Regions from separate parts of the Paenibacillus sp. 01T443 genome, predicted to be linked through region 2. Evidence: riboswitches for the same ligand, from Rfam matches in the RefSeq annotation. Region 2 holds a riboswitch; the other holds the start of a gene.
The links. Region 2 has a riboswitch for ZMP and ZTP ahead of AC1DLI_RS12490 (bifunctional 5,10-methylenetetrahydrofolate dehydrogenase/5,10-methenyltetrahydrofolate cyclohydrolase). Riboswitches for the same ligand answer to the same signal wherever they lie in the genome.
Positions count from the first base shown of each region.

Region 1 (9,234 bases), on a different contig from region 2:
GTCCGACCTATCGCCGGACGCGCTGGCAGTCGCCCGCACGAACGCCGCCCGCCATGAAGCGGCGGACCGGCTGACGCTCGTGCAGGGCGACCTGCTCATGCCCTTCATACCTGGGCATGAGCAGAGTGAACCCCCGCACGGCGAGCTTCGCATCGACGTGCTGGTCTCCAATCCGCCGTACATACCGTCGGCGGACATGGAAGGGCTGCAGCGCGAGGTGCGTGACTATGAGCCGCATCTCGCGCTGGAAGGCGGGGCGGATGGGCTTACGCCATACCGCCGCATGATCGAGCAGCTTCCGCTGCTTGCGCAGATGCCCCGCATCGTCGCGTTCGAGCTCGGCATGGGCCAGCCTCGTATCGTTGCAGAGATGCTGCGGGCGCTCGACCGCTGGGATGACATCCGCATCATCAGCGATTACGCGGGCATCGAGCGCCATGTCATCGCAACGCAGTCGCGCTAATGGCGCGGAAAACAAAAGAATGCCCCGAAAGCGCACAGACTTTCGGGGCATTCTTTTTGTATTTAAGGGCTGAATAGAAGCTTATATTTAAAAGTTGTCGGCATGAGCTGGAGCTGATGCCGTACAGGCCTTCCGCTTCGGAACGCCCGGCTGGCGGATTGCTTCTCGGATTGCCGGCAATTATAAGCGGCGCTTTCGCTGCTTACTTCTTGGATTGCCGGCTATTATAAGCCGCGTATTCGCTGCTTGCTTCTCGGATAGCCGGCAATCATAAGCCGCGTATTCGCTGCTTGCTTCTCGGATAGCCGGCAATCATAGGCCGCGCTTTGGCTGCTTGCTTCTCGGATAGCCTGCAATCATAAGCCGCGCATTCGATGCATGCTTCTCGGATTGCTGGCTATCATAAGAGCTGCGCTTCGGCTGCTTGCTTCCCGGATTGCCGTCAATCATAAGCCGCGCTTTGGCTGCTTGTTTCTCGGATTGCCTGCAATCATAAGCCGCGCATTCGCTGCATGCTTCTCGAATTGCCGGATATGATAAGCCTCGCTTACGCTGCTTGCAATAGGTTTTTCGTGTAGTGGCCACTGTAAATTACAGGGCCAATTTTATTCAGGTTTGAGTTTAAATACAGGACTTCGAATAATAAGCTGGTCCCTCTGGTTCTGTCAGGGTGCTTCCGGAAATAATTAACGGGAAAAACTACCGCTAATTCTCGGAAATCTTTGATTTCATAAAGAATAACAGGAAAAACTCATGCTAAATGCTGAAAACCGGCAATATTTTTCCGCAGCTTAGGATTTAGCAGGAGAAATTCCTGTTAAATCAATATTCTTTAGGTTATTCCGATTTTTAACAGGAGAAATTCCATCTAATCCGTTCGTATACCCGAGCGAACAGGCGGAATGCCGACTGTCTCCGTTCATCCCTACCATATTACTGCATCAACGCAAATGTATCGCGGGAAGCGGGAGCCGCAAATACAATTATTTCTGTAATCTTGCCCTAAGGTTGCCCGGTTCCACTTCCGTTCGCCTCCCGCTTGCTTCGCAGTCGCACTCGCACACCATTACTCGATCCAAACAAGCAGCCTTAGCTCTCATCACCCAGCATCACTTACTCCGGCATCATATTCGTGCTGATCGCAATGCGGTTCCACGCATTGATCGTGATGATGGCCATAATAATCTCTCCGACCTGCTTGCTGTCGAAATGGCGGGCAGCCTCCTCGTATACGCTATCCGGCACATGCTCCTTCGTGATGAGCGTAACGGATTCCGTCAGGGCAAGCACCGCTCTTTCCGCATCCGTAAAATAACGCGTATCGCGCCAAGCGCTCAAAGCGTATATCCGCTGCTCGGTCTCGCCGAGTGCTCTTGCATCCTTGGTATGCATGTTGATGCAGTAGGCACAGCCGTTGATTTGCGAAGTGCGAATTTTGATAAGCTCCTTCAGCTCCTTGCTGATGCTCGTCGTGCCCAAATATTTCTCCAGCCCGAGCATCGCTTGATAAGCGGCGGGAATTTCTTTTGCAATTACGGTTCTTTCTGCCATGGTTTTCATTCTCCTCTATCATCCGAATTATTGGCCATTCGGCCGTTTTGCATGTCTTCATGATCTAAGACAAAGCAGTGCGCTCGGTTGTGACAGGAAAAGAATGATTCCGTAAAAAAAGTTATTCGGCCAGGACATGCTTTAGCTTATCGGGGTTCAGCATAACGAAAATCCGCTCAATATGCTGATTTTCCGGATCAAGCTGAAAGCTAATCACGCTTCGCGGCTTGCCGTCTTTCATGATAACGACACCGGCCTGCCCGTTGACGACAGTGAAGCGGTGGCCGTCTCCAAGGAAGGTTCTCGGGATCACTCCCTGCAGGAAGGCCATGACGCGAGCCCTGCTGATAATCGCGAAGATAGCCGCACGTACCTTGCCGCCTCCATCGGAGACAAGTACCGCCTCTTCGGTCAGAAGCGCAACCAGTTTATCGTAATCGCCTGTCGCGGCGGCCTCCATAAAGGTAACGACGAGCGGCTCGGCTTTCATGGTATTGACCGGCAGAAGCTCTCGTTCCTTTTGCAGCTTCTCTTTGGCCCGGCTGTAAATTTTGCGGCAATTCGTTTCCGTCTTTTGTAAGCAAGCGGCAATTTCATCGTAATCATAGGCAAGCGATTCCCGGAGGACAAATACTGCCCGCTCTACAGCGGAGAGCTGCTCCAACATAACGAGCAGGGCATAGGAAATGGATTCATGCTGAACGTATAGCTCGGCAGGGTCCATGACCGCATGGTCCGTGACCATGTGGCCGACGTCCGGCTCCGGGAGCCACTGGCCGACATATACCTCTCTCCTTTTGCGCGCAGATTGGCTGAGGCTAATGGATCGGTTCGTTACCATCCGGACAAGATAGGCTTTTTCATTATGTATGTCACTAGCGTCAAGCAGGCTGTAATCCGCAAATACGTCCTGAACCAGATCTTCGGCTTCGCTGAATGTGCCAAGCATGCGATAGGCGATGGAATGGAGCAGGGGGCGATAAGCGGCATAGGTTTTTTCGAAATCCATCAGAGATCCATCCTTGTCTTTTGCAAAATAGAGGAGCGTCAATAATGCAAATGCCGTCAAGTTGTTTCTTTAATTATAAACGAAAGCTCTTTTTACAAATATATGAAATTATAAAATTTCGATGCTTACCGGGATTCTTTTATTTCACCACGAATCTATCTTTTTCCGCCAGAGGACGGCTAGAATCGTTTACGTTTAAAAAAGATAGTTTGCTAGGTTTATATATTCCGATTGGCGGACATAATGACGGATAGATACGTTCCGGAACGCAAGCAGACGCACTGACGGGTGCGACGAGAGGAGCTTGTGTGTATGTCCAGCCATTATTCCATTCATTCTTATTCCAATGTTGAGGAATTACCATCATCCAAATCCGTTCGTTCCAATAAATTTGGTTACCGTAAATCTTATGGTTTTATTATATTTGCACTTATTCTCTTAATAATGAGCTGGGAAGCCCAGCAAATGGACGCGGCGGTCGCTGGCGGCCAAATCCCGCAGGAATCCATCCGTCTTCGTATATTAGCCAATTCCGATAATCCCGCTGACCAAGTCGTAAAACGCCTTGTTCGGGATGAGATCGTTAAAGCGATGAATAGCTGGGTAACAGGTCCTCAGACGATTGAGGAAGCACGTCAGACGATTCTCGCCAATATGCCCGAAATTGAACGGATTACTGCGGAGGTATTGGAAAGCCGCGGTTTTGAATACGGCTCGCACGCAGAGCTTGGCATGGTGCCATTCCCTACGAAAATGTACGGCAATCAGGTTTATCCAGCCGGCGACTATGAAGCGCTCCGGATTACGCTAGGCGAAGGCGGCGGCCAAAATTGGTGGTGCGTGCTGTTCCCTCCTCTATGCTTCATCGACGCAGCAAGCGGCGAGGCATCGGCAGCTTCTGCTGCTGCTTCCGATTCTGCTGAGGGTGATGCGCTGAAGGCGGATACGGCTCCAGTGAAAACGGCAGCGCTTGAAACGACAGCGGCAGCTTCGGAAGGCCAAGCGCCGGAAGCGAAGTTTTTCCTTTGGGAGATCATCGAATCGCTTATCAATTGGATTAAATCATTGTTTTCATAAGGAATGGCAGTCACGTCTTGCAAGCCGAAGACGTGACTTTTTTTGTTCAAAATATAAAGGATAGTAAGTTTCCGAAACTTATCGGGATTCATATATTTCACCGCGAAACAAGCATTTGCCGATATAGGACGGCGAAAGCCGTTTACGCTTGTTTAGGGACGCTTATGCTATAATAGCGGGAGAATGGATAATTTATTATGAGAGCAAGGATTGAAGGATAGAGATGACGATAATGAAAGTATGGCGCGTGAAGCAGGCGAATGAGGAACAGTTGGGTTCGGAGCTCAGGGAGGCAGCTGCTTGGCTAAGGGAGGGCGGACTTATCGCTTTTCCGACAGAGACGGTCTATGGGCTTGGTGCGGATGCTCGGAGCACTGCCGCCGTGGAACGGATATTCAGCGCGAAGGGGCGTCCCTCGGATAACCCGCTAATTGTGCATATCGCGAACCGCAAGCAACTGGATGAGCTGGTGCTCCCATATCCTAAGCTGGCCTCTGTGCTTATGGACCGCTTTTGGCCGGGACCGCTTACGATTGTGCTGCCTGTTCGCGATGAGGTGCTCTCGCCCCTTGTGACGGCAGGGCTGTCTACGGTAGGCATTCGGGTTCCGGATCACAGGACGGCGCTTGCGCTGCTTGAGCAAGCGGGCTGCCCGATTGCCGCGCCAAGCGCGAACCGCTCGGGTAGACCGAGTCCGACGCTGGCGGAGCATGTGCTGGAGGATCTGGATGGACGCGTAGACGGCCTTGTGGATGACGGACCGACGGGTGTTGGCTTGGAATCGACGGTTATTGAATTGGAAGGCGAGCTTGGCATTCGTATTTTGCGTCCGGGCGGCATTACGCGTGAAGCACTGCAGCAGGCGGTACCGGAAGCGAGAATCGACAGCGCCTCGATAGAGGAGCCTGAGACAGCGCCTCGTTCCCCCGGCATGAAATATACGCATTACGCACCGCAAGGGGAGCTTGTGCTTGTACAAGGCGATCCGGGGGCCGTAATCGCTTATATTCATGCACAAGTAGATGCCGCAAACCGGGCCGGGAAAGTTACTGGCGTGCTGGCATTCGAGGAGCGATTAGCCGATTACACGGCTGACCATGTATTGTCGTTAGGAAGCGAAGCGGAGCTGGGCGCTGCCGCCCATCGCTTGTATGCGGCTCTGCGGGAGCTAGACAGTGTTGGCGCTGAACGAATTTGGGCGGAAGGAAGCAGCGAGCAGGGCATTGGTGCCGCGCTGATGAACCGCCTGGCTAAGGCAGCCGGTAATCGAATCGTTCGTGTATAGAAGTAATCATTCAGGCTGGAGCTGGCGCATGGGTTAAGAGTAATATCGTCTCAATTCAAGAGCTGCCTAATGCTTCTACACTGCATTTAGTACAATGCAACTACCGCTCGATCACCCGTTATCTCGCTGCAATGCAGTTTCTGCAATAGAAAGCATGTCTCGGGGCAGTTTTGTGGCGTGTTGAGGGAATTCTGTTGTACTTTCTGCAACGTAGCTCAATTTGTCGGGTACCATGTCAGGTTTCTGTTGTAGAAACTGCAGTAGAATTAGTTGGTGTTGGTGTTGGTGTTGGTGTTGGTGTTGGTGTTGGTGTTGGTGTTGGTGTTGGTGTTGGTGTTGGTGTTGGTGTTGGTGTTGGTGTTGGTGTTGGTGTTGATACTGGTACTGGTACTGGTACTGGTACTGGTACTGGTACTGGTACTGGTACTGGTACTGGTACTGGTACTGGTACTGTTACTGTTACTGTTACTGTTACTGTTACTGCTACTGTTTCTGTTACTGGTACTGGCGTTGATGTTGGTGTTGGCGTCGGTGTCGGCGCTGGTGCTGGTGTTAATATTGGCGTTCGCTGGCACTGGCACTGGTGTTTGTGCTGGTATTGAAACGGAAATGACTTCAGTTACAGTTTGAACTATGTTAAGTATGTTTGTGATAAGTATGTTTGTCCCCATGCCCGCATATGTTTGGTAGAGAAACCAGGCGGACATGGGGGAGATAGACTGRGGTTGAAGCACATTTGCATGCCGGGCAGTTTTTGACGCTGCTTATTATTGCGTTAGCGCTGGGCTTAGACGCCTTTTCGCTCGGACTTGGCATAGGATTAAAGGGCATTCGGCTGCTGGATATTTTGAAGCTGGGCATAGTTATCGCTTTGTTTCATGTTCTAATGCCGCTGGCAGGCATCTATACGGGACAGTATGTGGGCGTTTTGCTCGGCGATGTAGCTACGACCGCTGCAGGTATTTTGCTGGTGCTGCTTGGCGGGCATATGATATACAGCTCCTTGCGAGGAGACGCGGTACAGTCCTTTGACCACAAATCCTTATGGGGCTTGCTCGTGCTCTCGCTTAGTGTCAGCATTGATTCATTCTCTGTCGGCATTACGCTCGGCATGTTTGCGGCCAATATGTGGACGACCATTTTGTTGATTGGGCTGCTGGGTGGGCTCATGTCCATACTTGGCTTAATGATCGGCCGCAGAGTTAGCGGCAATTTCGGTGAATACGGCGAGGCTGTAGGCGGCGGAATTTTGTTTATTTTCGGCATTTTGTTTATTTTTTAAGCGAAAGACAGCTTGGAAAAGCGTGCAAAAAGGAGTTGGCATTGTGAAACGTATACTATTTGTTTGTACTGGCAATACATGCCGCTCGCCGATGGCGGAGGCTATGCTGCGCAGGATGGCTGCTTTGAGAGGCATTACGGTTGCGGTTCGTTCCGCGGGCATATCCACGATCGATGGTCTGCCGGTGTCGGCCCATGCGGTGGAGACGCTTAAACAGCGGGATATCGAGCATAAGAGCACATCGCTTGCGCTGACAAGTGAGGCGGTCGGTTGGGCTGATATTATTTTGACAATGACGTCTAATCATAAGCGCGGGCTGCTGCAATGGCATCCGGAAGCGGTAGACAAAACCTATACGCTGAAGGAATATGCGAATCAGGATGCCCGGGTGCTCGCTGATATCGAAGAGCTGGAGCGCCTGTATACGGAGCTGCATATGAAGCAGGCTTTGGGCCAGCAGCTGACATCGGGGGAGAGAAGCCGTTTGCTGGAGCTGGAACGCAGAATTCCAAGCTTCGACATCGTGGACCCGTTTGGAGGCTCGCTCTCCATTTATAACAGCAGCGCGAATGAAATTGAGGATGCGCTCGTTAAACTTCTGGACAAGCTTACCAAAAGATAATTCCGCGTTTGTCCCATTGATATGGATTGATTTTTCGAGCCTCTTCGGCTATTATGGAAATACAATATACGGTTTCCGATGTAACTGGCGACGGAAGTGGGCTAACCACGGTGGAGCATCGGAATATACGGCCGGTCGCCTGGGCAAAGAGCAGCATGCTATTAAGCATGTCTTGCTCTTTTTTCGTCTTTTTCTGCAAAAATAGGTATACTAGCACTGTGATGTGTCATATCGAAGGAGGTCTTTTGCGTTGAAAATTGCTATTGGTGCCGATCATGCAGGCTATCGTTTGAAGGATGAGGTTGTACCGTTTCTTCAATCGCTCGGCCATGAAATTGAAGATGTAGGATGCAGCTGCGATCAATCGGTTGATTATCCGGACTATGCACTCCCCGTATGCGACCTTGTTACGAGCGGCAAAGCAGAACGCGGTATCTTGATTTGCGGAACCGGAATCGGCATGTCGATTGCGGCTAATAAAGTGCGGGGTATCCGCTGCGCGCTCGTCAATGATATGTTCTCCGCGAAAGCGACCAGGGAGCATAACGATACGAACGTATTGGCGCTTGGGGAACGTGTTCTTGGTCCCGGAGTTGCTTTGGAAATTATTCGGATTTGGCTCGAAACGCCGTTCTCGAACGGTGAACGTCATGTCGGCAGAGTAAATAAAGTAATGCAAATTGAAGAGCAGTTCAGCAGCCAGTCCTAAATAGGGGGCCATCGCGATGAGCATAAAAGAAAATGTACAGCTTGGAGTCATTGCAGCACAGGTAGAGATGATCGTTCGAGAGCTGGCAGCGGCAGGCGGGCTTGCCCTGGGTCAGCTGTTAGTAATCGGTGTAAGTACTAGTGAAGTGCTGGGCCATCGCATTGGAACCGCAGGAACCGTCGAGACGGCTGCACAAATTTATGCGGGCGTGGAAGCTGTGCGAAGCGAGCTTGGCTTCATTCCGGTGTACCAATGCTGCGAACATTTGAATAGGGCGCTCGTTATCGACAGGGCAGCAGCCGAGCGTTACGGCTTGGAACCTGTTGGTGCGGTGCCCGTTCCGAAAGCCGGCGGATCGATGGCAGCCTATGCCTACCGCCAGCTGAAGGATCCATGCCTCGTCGAAATGGTACAAGCGCATGCCGGCATCGATATCGGCGATACGTTCATCGGCATGCACCTGAAGCGGGTAGCTGTTCCGGTCCGTCCGTCGATTCGCGAGATCGGGGAAGCTCATGTTACGATGGCTGTCACAAGGCCTAAGCTAATCGGCGGCTCACGCGCGGTATACGAGCTGGGCAATGAGATAACGGCGGAGCAATCTGCTGGAACATGCGATTAGCCGAATTCAGGGAACGAATGAACTGATTTAATAAACCAATTAATAATATACAGGCTGTCTAATTTGAGGAGGAATATGAAAATGGAAAATTTGCGCAAACAAGATCCGGAAGTATTGAAAGCACTAGGCCTTGAGCTTACTCGTCAACGTGATAACATCGAGCTTATCGCATCGGAGAACATCGTAAGCGAAGCGGTTTTGGAAGCGATGGGAAGCGTACTAACTAATAAATATGCAGAAGGCTACCCAAGCAAACGTTTCTACGGAGGCTGTGAGCATGTAGATATCGTTGAAGATATCGCCCGCAACCGTGCCAAGGAGTTGTTCGGCGCAGAGCATGCGAACGTACAACCTCACTCCGGCGCACAAGCGAACATGGCTGTTTACCTTGCTGCCTTGCAGCCTGGCGATACGGTTCTAGGCATGAACCTTGCGCACGGCGGTCACTTGACGCACGGCAGCCCGGTTAATGCATCTGGCTTGCTTTACAACTTTGTTGCATACGGCGTACAAGAGGATTCCTTCACCATCGATTATGAAGAAGTTCGCAAGCTTGCTTTCAAACATCGTCCTCGTTTGATCGTGGCTGGCGCAAGCGCGTACCCGCGTACTAT
Region 1 is NZ_JBFTPE010000004.1:171,593-180,826, reverse strand. It holds gene prmC (peptide chain release factor N(5)-glutamine methyltransferase) at 1-463, shown strand, start outside; gene AC1DLI_RS06970 (hypothetical protein) at 776-1,048, opposite strand; gene AC1DLI_RS06965 (carboxymuconolactone decarboxylase family protein) at 1,577-2,014, opposite strand; gene AC1DLI_RS06960 (RNA polymerase sigma-70 factor) at 2,136-3,023, opposite strand; gene spoIIR (stage II sporulation protein R) at 3,336-4,100, shown strand; gene AC1DLI_RS06950 (L-threonylcarbamoyladenylate synthase) at 4,324-5,385, shown strand; gene AC1DLI_RS06945 (hypothetical protein) at 5,580-5,987, shown strand; gene AC1DLI_RS06940 (manganese efflux pump MntP) at 6,122-6,667, shown strand; gene AC1DLI_RS06935 (low molecular weight protein arginine phosphatase) at 6,711-7,289, shown strand; ZMP/ZTP riboswitch at 7,360-7,441, shown strand; gene rpiB (ribose 5-phosphate isomerase B) at 7,540-7,998, shown strand; gene AC1DLI_RS06925 (TIGR01440 family protein) at 8,015-8,620, shown strand; gene AC1DLI_RS06920 (serine hydroxymethyltransferase) at 8,702-9,234, shown strand, end outside.
Region 1: another riboswitch for ZMP and ZTP. It lies ahead of rpiB (ribose 5-phosphate isomerase B); the one in region 2 lies ahead of AC1DLI_RS12490 (bifunctional 5,10-methylenetetrahydrofolate dehydrogenase/5,10-methenyltetrahydrofolate cyclohydrolase).

Region 2 (9,234 bases):
GCTGGCCTTTGAATTGCCGCTGTGTCGCCTTCGCGATTCGTTTTGACACGAATACGATCAGCGGGATGACTACAAGCGCAACCAAAGTGAGCCACACATTTAGAAGCAGCATCATCGTGAAGGAGCCGATAAGCATAATCACGCTCGATATAATTTGAATCAAGCTTTGGTTTAACGTATTCGTAACGTTGTCGATATCGTTTGTTGTACGGCTCATCAGCTCGCCATGGTTTTTACTGGCAAAAAAGGGGATAGGGAGCTTTTGCAAATGATGAAACAAATCCTTGCGTAAGCTCCAAACCGTGCGCTGCGATACCTCAGCTAAGAAAAAAGCCTGCAGCCAACCGACCACGCTGCCCGCCGCGTATACCCCGAGCATAAGCAAGCAAATTTGAAGCAGGCCGTCATATTGCTTGGCAACGATATAATCATCGAGTGCGGTTCCGAGCAGATAAGGGCCTGCAAGCGTAAGCCCCGCAGCAGCGAGCGTAAGTAACATGACCGTCAGAAGACTAGCTTTTTGATGAAATAAATAATAGCCAATTTTTTTTAATGTCGCCAAAGTATGATTCATCTGGTTATGCTCCTTGCTGGGATATGGCTATTTGCTGGTAAAGCTTGCTCCCTTGAAGCAGCTCGCCATGCGTGCCGATCGCTGTGATTTGACCGTCCTCAAGCACGATAATCCGATCCGCTTGCTGCACGGATGCGATCCGTTGTCCGATAATGAGGCAGGTGCTGCTCTTCATGATCGTTTGCAGCGATTGCCGGATGAGCAGATCCGTATTCAGATCAACCGCGCTTGTGCAGTCGTCGAGTATGACGATCTTCGGCTTAAGCAGCAAAGTGCGGGCTATCGATAAACGCTGCTTTTGCCCGCCGGATAAATTGACGCCCCGCTGTCCAAGTACGGTATCATAGCCGTTTTCCAGCTTCATAATGAAAGAATGAGCTTCGGCCGCTTTAGCCGCTGCTTCAACTTCTTGCTGCGTTGCATCCGGCTTGCCGAAGCTGATATTATCCCGAATCGTGCCGCTGAACAAATGAGCCTGCTGGAGCACCATGCCGATTTGGCTGTGAAGCTCATAGGGATCCATCTCGTTAATAGGCACGGAATCAATGCTCAACCGGCCCTCGGTAGCTTCATAAAAAGCCGGGATAAGGCTAACGAGCGTCGATTTCCCCGCTCCGTTCACACCGACGATCCCTATCGTCTCTCCTGGCTCAGCAGTGAAATCAATATCGCGCAACACAGCTTTCTCCATATTCCCGTCATAGCTAAAGCTCACTTGCTCAAAAGAAATTCGGCCTTCTCGAATGGGCTTCGGCTGCGGACGGGATTGCCGATCATCCTTCTGCTGATCGACAGGGATTTCCAAAATCTCATTAATGCGGTCCGCGGAAGCTTTCGCCCTGGAAATGGCCATCAATTGATTGCCGAGCCCTAAGGTGGAGAACAACAGCTGCGTAATATAAGTTAGAAACGCTGCAAGGCTGCCTACAGAAAGTACTCCTCGTTCAGAGAGCATGCCCCCATACCATAACGCAGCTACGATGCTAAAATTCAGTATGATCGACATAAGCGGCGTATTAAGCGCAACGATTTTTGCTGCTCGCAGACTAGCATGCAGTAAATTCGAATTCGTTTCATTAAAGCGCTCTTCCTCGTAATCCGCGCGAACAAATGCTTTAACCACGCGAATACCTGACAAATTTTCCTGCATAACGGTATTTACTTGATCAAGCCGCTGCTGCATTCTAGCGAATAACGGAACCGTTATCCGGGTGGTAATGACGAGAAAAACAGCCAGCAATGGAATCATCGCCAGTAAAATAATAGATAGGCGCGGACTGATCATGAATGCCATGACCAAGCTTCCGATAATAATGAACGTATCCCGTGCAAAAACACGGAGAATTAACAGCACCAAGCCCTGTATTTGCGTGACGTCTCCCGTCAAACGGGTCACGATGGACCCCGAACCGAAGCGGTCAAGCGACTGAAGCGACAATCCCTGTATCTTTTGAAACAGCTCCTGCCTCAAATCCGCTCCAAAGCTTTGCGAAGCTATCGTCGCGAACACGGTGCAGCCAACGCCGGCAACTAAACCGACAAGCGCCGCCAGCAGCATTTTCGGCGCGGTTGCCGCAATTGTACCCAGCTCGCCGGCGATAATTCCATCGTTCACGATGCTTGCCATAAAGCGCGGCTGCAGCAGGTCCATGCATACCTCCAGCAGCATGAATAACGGTGCCAGCACGGCCGGCAGCTTGTATTTCTTCAAGAATCTACCCAGCTTTAACACGTATGCACCTCGATCTCCTATCATTTTGCGAAACTGAAAATAAAGAGGGCAGCGGCTCTGCACCCTCCAGGTAGAGTAATTATAGCATCCCTCGAATCGTTTCCCCACTCCTAAATCCAGAAACCCTATGCGAATGGACTCGTTTTTTCACGCAGGAACTGTTAAAATGAAGCTAACATCAAAAAGCTGTGCGTAACTGGCGGAGCATGGGGAACCATGAGGAAGCGCGCAGATCATTAGCCGTACGCCTGGGCAAAGGTAAGGGGACATTCCCCTTGCCTTTTTATGTTTTTCGATAACCATTCGAAGGAGCTGGGTAAAGGATGACGGACAAATTGATTTTAGACGGCGCACGTGTGGCAGATGCAATTAAAGAGCAGTTGAAAACTAGAGTGGAAGAACTCGAGGCCTCAGGCATTGTGCCCTGCTTGGCGACGATACTGGTCGGAGATGATCCTGCTTCCGAGACTTACGTTCGCATGAAAGGAAATGCCTGCAGAAGGCTTGGCATCGAGTCGAAGCGCATCCATTTGGATAGGTCCATTTCGACCGAGGATTTGATAGCTGTCATCACGCAGCTGAACCGTGATCCGCTCGTTCACGGTATCTTATTGCAGCATCCTGTGCCGCATCAGATTGATGAGCGGGCAGCTTTTGAAGCGATAAGCATTCAAAAAGACGTGGATGGCGTGACCGCACTCGGCTTCGCTCAAAATGCTTTTGGCTATGCAGACTACCCGTCCTGCACGCCTGCCGCCATCATGGCTATTCTGGATTATTATCAAATCCCGATTGAGGGCAAGCATGCCGTTGTCGTCGGGCGCAGCCCGATTCTGGGCAAGCCTGTTTCGCTGATGCTGCTTAACCGCAATGCAACCGTGACAACCTGCCATTCCAAAACACAAAATCTGGCGGATATGCTGAAGCTCGCAGATATCGTCGTCGCCGCGGTCGGCAAACCGTCTTTCATCCAAGGAGAGTGGATTCGCGAAGGGGCAGTCGTGCTTGATGCCGGCTACAACCCGGGGAACGTCGGGGATGTCGATTATGAAGCTTGCCTAGAGAGAGCCAGCGCCATCACCCCTGTCCCAGCAGGTGTCGGACCCGTCACAATCGCTATGCTGCTGAAGCATACGGTTGATGCCACGGAGAAGCTGGCTCCAATGTAGCTTGGTAGTTTTATAGTTTGTGCAGTAGAATGTCTCGCAGCAGCTAAATAGTTTGGTTCGTGCAGCAGAACCCCGCTCAACTGGAATGTTTCCTGGCTACGCTGCAGTTTTTACAACAGAAACAGCCTCAGATGAGCTGTTTCCTGGCTACGCTGCAGTTTATACAACAGAAACAGCCTATCTAGACCCATTGAGGTCTTCATAGGCTGTTTCTGCTGTATTTTCTACACTGTAGCGCCCCATCATGCTCGCAGGACCCGGTTTCTATTGCACAAAGTACAATGTAGTAACTAGTAACAACCGGATTCAGCTCGACCTATAAGCAAATCATAGGTGAGCAAATGAGAGTTGAATTGTTTATTGGTGGAGTCTGCCCTCAACTGCGGAGCTATTTGGTTATGTTGGATTTTGTGCATCAGAACCCCGCTAATGTGAGAGGTTTCTTGGCTACGCTGCAGTTTATACAACAGCCCCCCTCAAACGAGGTGTTTCCTGGCTACGCTGCAGTTTATACAACAGAACCACTCTCAGATGAGCTGTTTCTTGGCTACGCTGCAGTTAATACAACAGAAATAGCCTATCTAGACCATTGAGGTCTTCATAGGCTATTTCTGCTGTATTTTCTACACTGTAGCGCCCCATCATGCTCGCAGGACCCGGTTTCTATTGCACAAAGTACTATGTAGTAACTAGTAACAACCGGAGGCAGCTCGACATATAAGCAAATCATAGGTGTGCAAATGAGAGTTGAATTGTTTATTGGTGGAGTCTGCCCTCAACTGCGAGCTATTTGGTTATGTTGGATTTTGTGCAGCAGAACCCCGTTCATGTGGATTGTTTCTTGGCCAAGCTGCAGTTTATACAACAGAACCACTCTCAGATGAGCTGTTTCTTGACTACGCTCCAGTTTCTACAACAGAACCACCCTCAAACGAGGTGATCCTGGCTACGCTGCAGTTTTCACAACAGAAACAGCCTATCTAGACTCATCGAGGTCTTCATAGGCTGTTTCTGCTGTATTTTCTACACTGTAGCTTCCACCATGCTCGCAGAATCCTGTTTCTATTGCACAGAGTGCAATGTAGCTGACGTCTACGTCTAGCACGTTGTTTCGCAGCAGTGCAGCTGCGTCTAGCTCATTACAGCTACTGTCTATCACGTTGACTCGTATCAGCGTAGCTGCCGTCTACGTCCAGCACGTTGTTTCGCAGCAGTGCAACTGCGTCTAGCTCATTGCAGCTACTGTCTATCACGTTGATTTGTATCTACTTAGCTGCCGACTAACCTATTGTTTCGCAGCATCTAAATAGTTTGGTTACGTTGCAGCAAGCGGATTCCTTCCCCTATCAACGTACTCTACATATCCCGCTCCAGCAAATACCTCCCCGTAAACTGATCGGTAATCAGTACGTTCGTATACCCCCCGCGCAGCGCACCATATATACCGTTCACCTTCTTCACTCCGCCCGCTACCAGAATCGACTGTTCTTTGCGCTTCAACTCATCGAGGCTGATGCCGATTGTGCGCTCATTAAGCTCCTCGGAGCAAATGGCCCCCGTCATATCAATGTAACGCGAGCAAATATCGCCTGCAGCCTTTGAGCGGATGATGTCCAGGTCCGAATCCGTGAAATAGTTCGCTCTAATTAATACCGAATCCTCAGTCGGCGCTCCTACGGTTACAACCGCGATGTTGGACAGCTTGCCAAGCTCCAAAATATTACGAATATGCCGGTCCGACTCTATTGTCCGTTTGACAATCTCATGGTCGACTAGCGCAGGAAGCGGAATAAAGTAAGGAATCGTGTGGAATGCTTTGCCGAATAAATGAACGATTTCATACGCATAGGTATTCGTTTCCGAATGGCTGACCCCTCCGTTTAACTGCACGACCTTCACATCGCGAACAGGCTTATCCTTAAGCTGGGTGGCCATTTGAAAAAGTGTCGTTCCCCAAGTCGTCGCAATAATGTCGCCGTCTCTCACCGTATCATATAAATAGGCTGCCGCTGCTTCGCCGATGTATCGTTTCACAATGCTGTCCTCGTATTGGGGCACGGAGACGATGACTGCTTTTTTCAGCCCAAACTTGGACTGCAGCCGGCCGGCAAGCGCAAAATTGTTCTCATTAGGATGAACGATTTTGATCTGAACGTAACCCTCATCCTTTGCCTGCTGAAGAAATCTGGATATCGTAGGGCGAGATACACCCAGCTTCTGCGCTATTTCCTCCTGATTATAGTTCAGTTCATAATACAGCCTTGCCACATCGATCATTTTGCTCAGCTTATCATCCATTCGATCATCCGCCATCCGAACTCAACTCTTTCTATGTAAGACTACCGCTCTCTATATTTCCACAAAACTATAGCAAAGCAGCAATAAAAATACAATAACGGCTGCTAGTGTTCCCTTTTGCAAAATAAAACGTCCCACCCCACTCGTTGCAAAGTGGAATGGAACGTTTCTGCTAAATTGTTATGAACTGCTCTTCACATACTCTATTGCCGTCAATATTAGTGTAACAATCTCTGCTCTTGTTGCATTTGCCTGCGGTGCAAAACGGTTGCCGCCTGTTCCTTCAACCAGGCCTGCTGCTTCTGCTGCAGCGATGGATGGGCGCGCCCATACTGGAATATCGCTAACATCCGCAAAGGTTGGTTTCGCATTCGGATTGACCTCAAGACCAAGCGCGCGAACCAGAATAACGGTCATTTCCGTTCTTGTTAAGGCGCTTGACGGTCTTAATGTATGATCCTCGTACCCGCTTATAATTTTATCCTCGATGAGCTGAGCAAAGAAGGAACGTGCCCATGCAGGAACCTCACCCGCATCCGCAAAATCCAGCTTCCCATCTGAAGAATCCAGCTTGAATGCTCTGCCGACCATCGTAATGAATTGTGCTCTTGTTGCTTGCTCACTTGGGTGGAACGTACCGTCACCATACCCTTTTACAAACCCAATTTTCACGGCTTCTTCAATAGCCTTCGCTGCCCAATGGCTGCCTACGTCACTGAACTCGATTTCAGTGTCACCTCCGCCTGGCGTTGGCGTTGGTGTCGGTGTCGGAGTTGGTGTCGGATTCTCTCCGCCGTCACCCGGAAGCGGTTGGCCCAGCAAATCTGTAATTCGGCCTTCCGTTCCAATATTGATCGTACCTAAATTCGTCAAATGCTCCCAGAACACCTCATAGTCTACGATATTCAGCTCATGCTGGCGTCCAGTATCCTTCGCCTGCTTCATCGATCGGTAGAAGTCGCCGCCATTCGCCATAAAGGAGTTTGTTGCCACAAAATAATAGCCATTCACATCAATTGGACTGTAGCTGCCGTCAGCATTTTTAATTTCCACTTTTACGATGCGGCTGCCCGCTTGCGTCAATTGCCCATTCGCATCAAGCACCTCCGGCTGCTTTTTGGAATCGTAATAATAACGCAGGCCGGACACTTGAGGAAAGCGACCTTGTCCCGTTTCGATTCCGCTCACGCCGTTTTCCAGCGCCGCAATGATCTCTTGCCCCGTCATGCGAAGCGCAGTAAGGTTATTACCAAATGGCATGACCGTAAGCAATTCGCCGAGCGTAATGTCGCCATCCGTTTTGCCATCCGCGGTTTTCTTAATGGATGCGCGAATGCCGCCTCCGTTTTGAATCGCAACAAAGCCTTTTACTTCATACTGCTGCAAATCCGGATTGCCGCTGACAAGGCTTTTCACTTTAGCGACCATGCCGTCTGCCATCAAATTGCCAAGATTCGTTTCCTTGGCACGAACGTTGTTGCGTTCACCTTCCAGCAGCACATTCGTTTTACCGATTACTTGACGCTCAATTTCGGCGATTCCTGCTTGATAAGGTTTCAGCATCTCTGTCGCAACCGGGTCTGCCGCAAAGGTTGCAATGTCCAGCAGCTTGCCGTTCCATTTGGTAAGCACGCCTGCATCGTTAAATTTCAAATCCAATCTGCCTAAATATTTGTTGTACTCCTCTGCTTGCACGACCAGTGTAGGCTCGCCATCAGCATGGAATACCTTTGGCGCATCAACCTTCGTGTGGCTGTGTCCGCCAACGATGACGTCAATGCCAGTTACCTGCTCAGCCATTACTAGATCAAACTCATGGCCAAGATGCGTTAATGCTACAATTTTGTTAATGCCCATGTCCTGCAGCTTTTTGACCGTTTCCTTCGCCTTCGCGATATGATCCTCAAAAACAATATTATCGCCTGGCGATGCAAGAAACTTCGTATCCTCGGTTGTTAAGCCGAATACCCCTATTTTCTCTTCGCCCTCTTCCAAAATAACCGCGTCATAAATTTTCCCTGCTTCCGCCGATTCACCGATTGCTTGTTCGGATACTAACCCGCTTATCTCGGGTTCCTTACTGAAATCAATGTTCGAGCTCACGAACGGGAATTTTGCTTTTTCCACAAAATCAGCCAGTACCGAAGGCCCTTTATCGAATTCATGATTACCGAATACCATGGCATCGTATCCGAGTTTATTCATAAACTCCAAATCCGCTTGGCCTAAGTATTTATTGAAGAACAGCGTACCCGAGAATACATCTCCCGCATCGAGAAGGATTGAATGAGCCGTTTCTTGGCGTATCTGTTTAACCGCTGTAAATCTTTTTGCAACATTCGCCAAGTTGGCATGCGAATCATTCACATGCATAATCGTCATTGCAAACTCCGCATCCTTCTTCGCTGAGAGGTCAAGCTGCGCAAGCAGCGGATCATGGTCACTTACTCTGCCCTGCTCGGTTGAGAAGTCCGCATTAACATGAACGACATCAATTTCAGCTTTTTCTTCCATCCCTTTATCCACTAGAATGTGATCCAGCGTTTGCGAATTCCCGTCATAGATGTAAGAGTAGCGTTCCGAAACAGGCAGCTTATCTACCAGGTTAGCTAGCTCTCCACCCTTCAGCTTGTTCAGCGTACCGGAGAATTGGAAATCATTAAAGTCTCCCAGTACAACAACGCTTGCGTCAGGATCCTTTATCGTAAGCTCCTTGACGAAGCTGTTTACAGCTTCCGCTTGCTTCGCGCGCTGCACTTCACTGCTGCGAACAACCGGCTGGATATCTCCCCACGGTTTGCCGTCCCCGCCTTTAGAATTCAAGTGATTGGCAATAGCCACTACGCGTTTTCCTTCAAAGAGGAACTCTGCAACCAACGGTTTGCGGGAAGATGCAAAGGTTGCGGCATCCGTGGAACCGATTCGTCCTGGATTTTGCGTCAATCCGCCCATTGCGTCCACCTTCACCGATGTTGCAAAACTTCCCTTCCTGTCCGATGCCAGAGTTACACGATCGGCATTATACAAGAAGCCAACGCGGATATTGCCGCCAGGCGCCCCGCCGTCTTTATTATTCTCCGGAGCTACGTCGGTGTAAGCATACGCAGGTCCGCCCTTCAATTTAATGGCATCGATTAACACTTGGAAGCTTTGGGAAGCGTCCGTAACGGCTGTATCATTCTCGCCGTCATTATCTTGAACCTCCATCAAGCCGATAATATCCGGCTGCTTCATGTTCGTCACGATAATAGATGCGATTTTTGCCGCCTTTGCCGTTTCAGCCGCATTGAAGTTTTCCACATTAAACGTACCAATGGTCAGCTTGTCCGAATCCGTTACAATACTCGTCACCTTCTGCGTATTGCCGCTGCGGATAATAGCAGGCAAAGGCTGTGTCGGCATCAGCTTGTAAAGATCGCTTGCGTAATTAATGACGCCGACAATGCTGCCGTCAAAAGCAT
Region 2 is NZ_JBFTPE010000007.1:36,346-45,579, forward strand. It holds gene AC1DLI_RS12480 (ABC transporter ATP-binding protein) at 1-574, opposite strand, end outside; gene AC1DLI_RS12485 (ABC transporter ATP-binding protein) at 579-2,285, opposite strand; ZMP/ZTP riboswitch at 2,489-2,567, shown strand; gene AC1DLI_RS12490 (bifunctional 5,10-methylenetetrahydrofolate dehydrogenase/5,10-methenyltetrahydrofolate cyclohydrolase) at 2,630-3,475, shown strand; gene AC1DLI_RS12495 (sugar-binding transcriptional regulator) at 4,832-5,788, opposite strand; gene AC1DLI_RS12500 (5'-nucleotidase C-terminal domain-containing protein) at 5,954-9,234, opposite strand, start outside.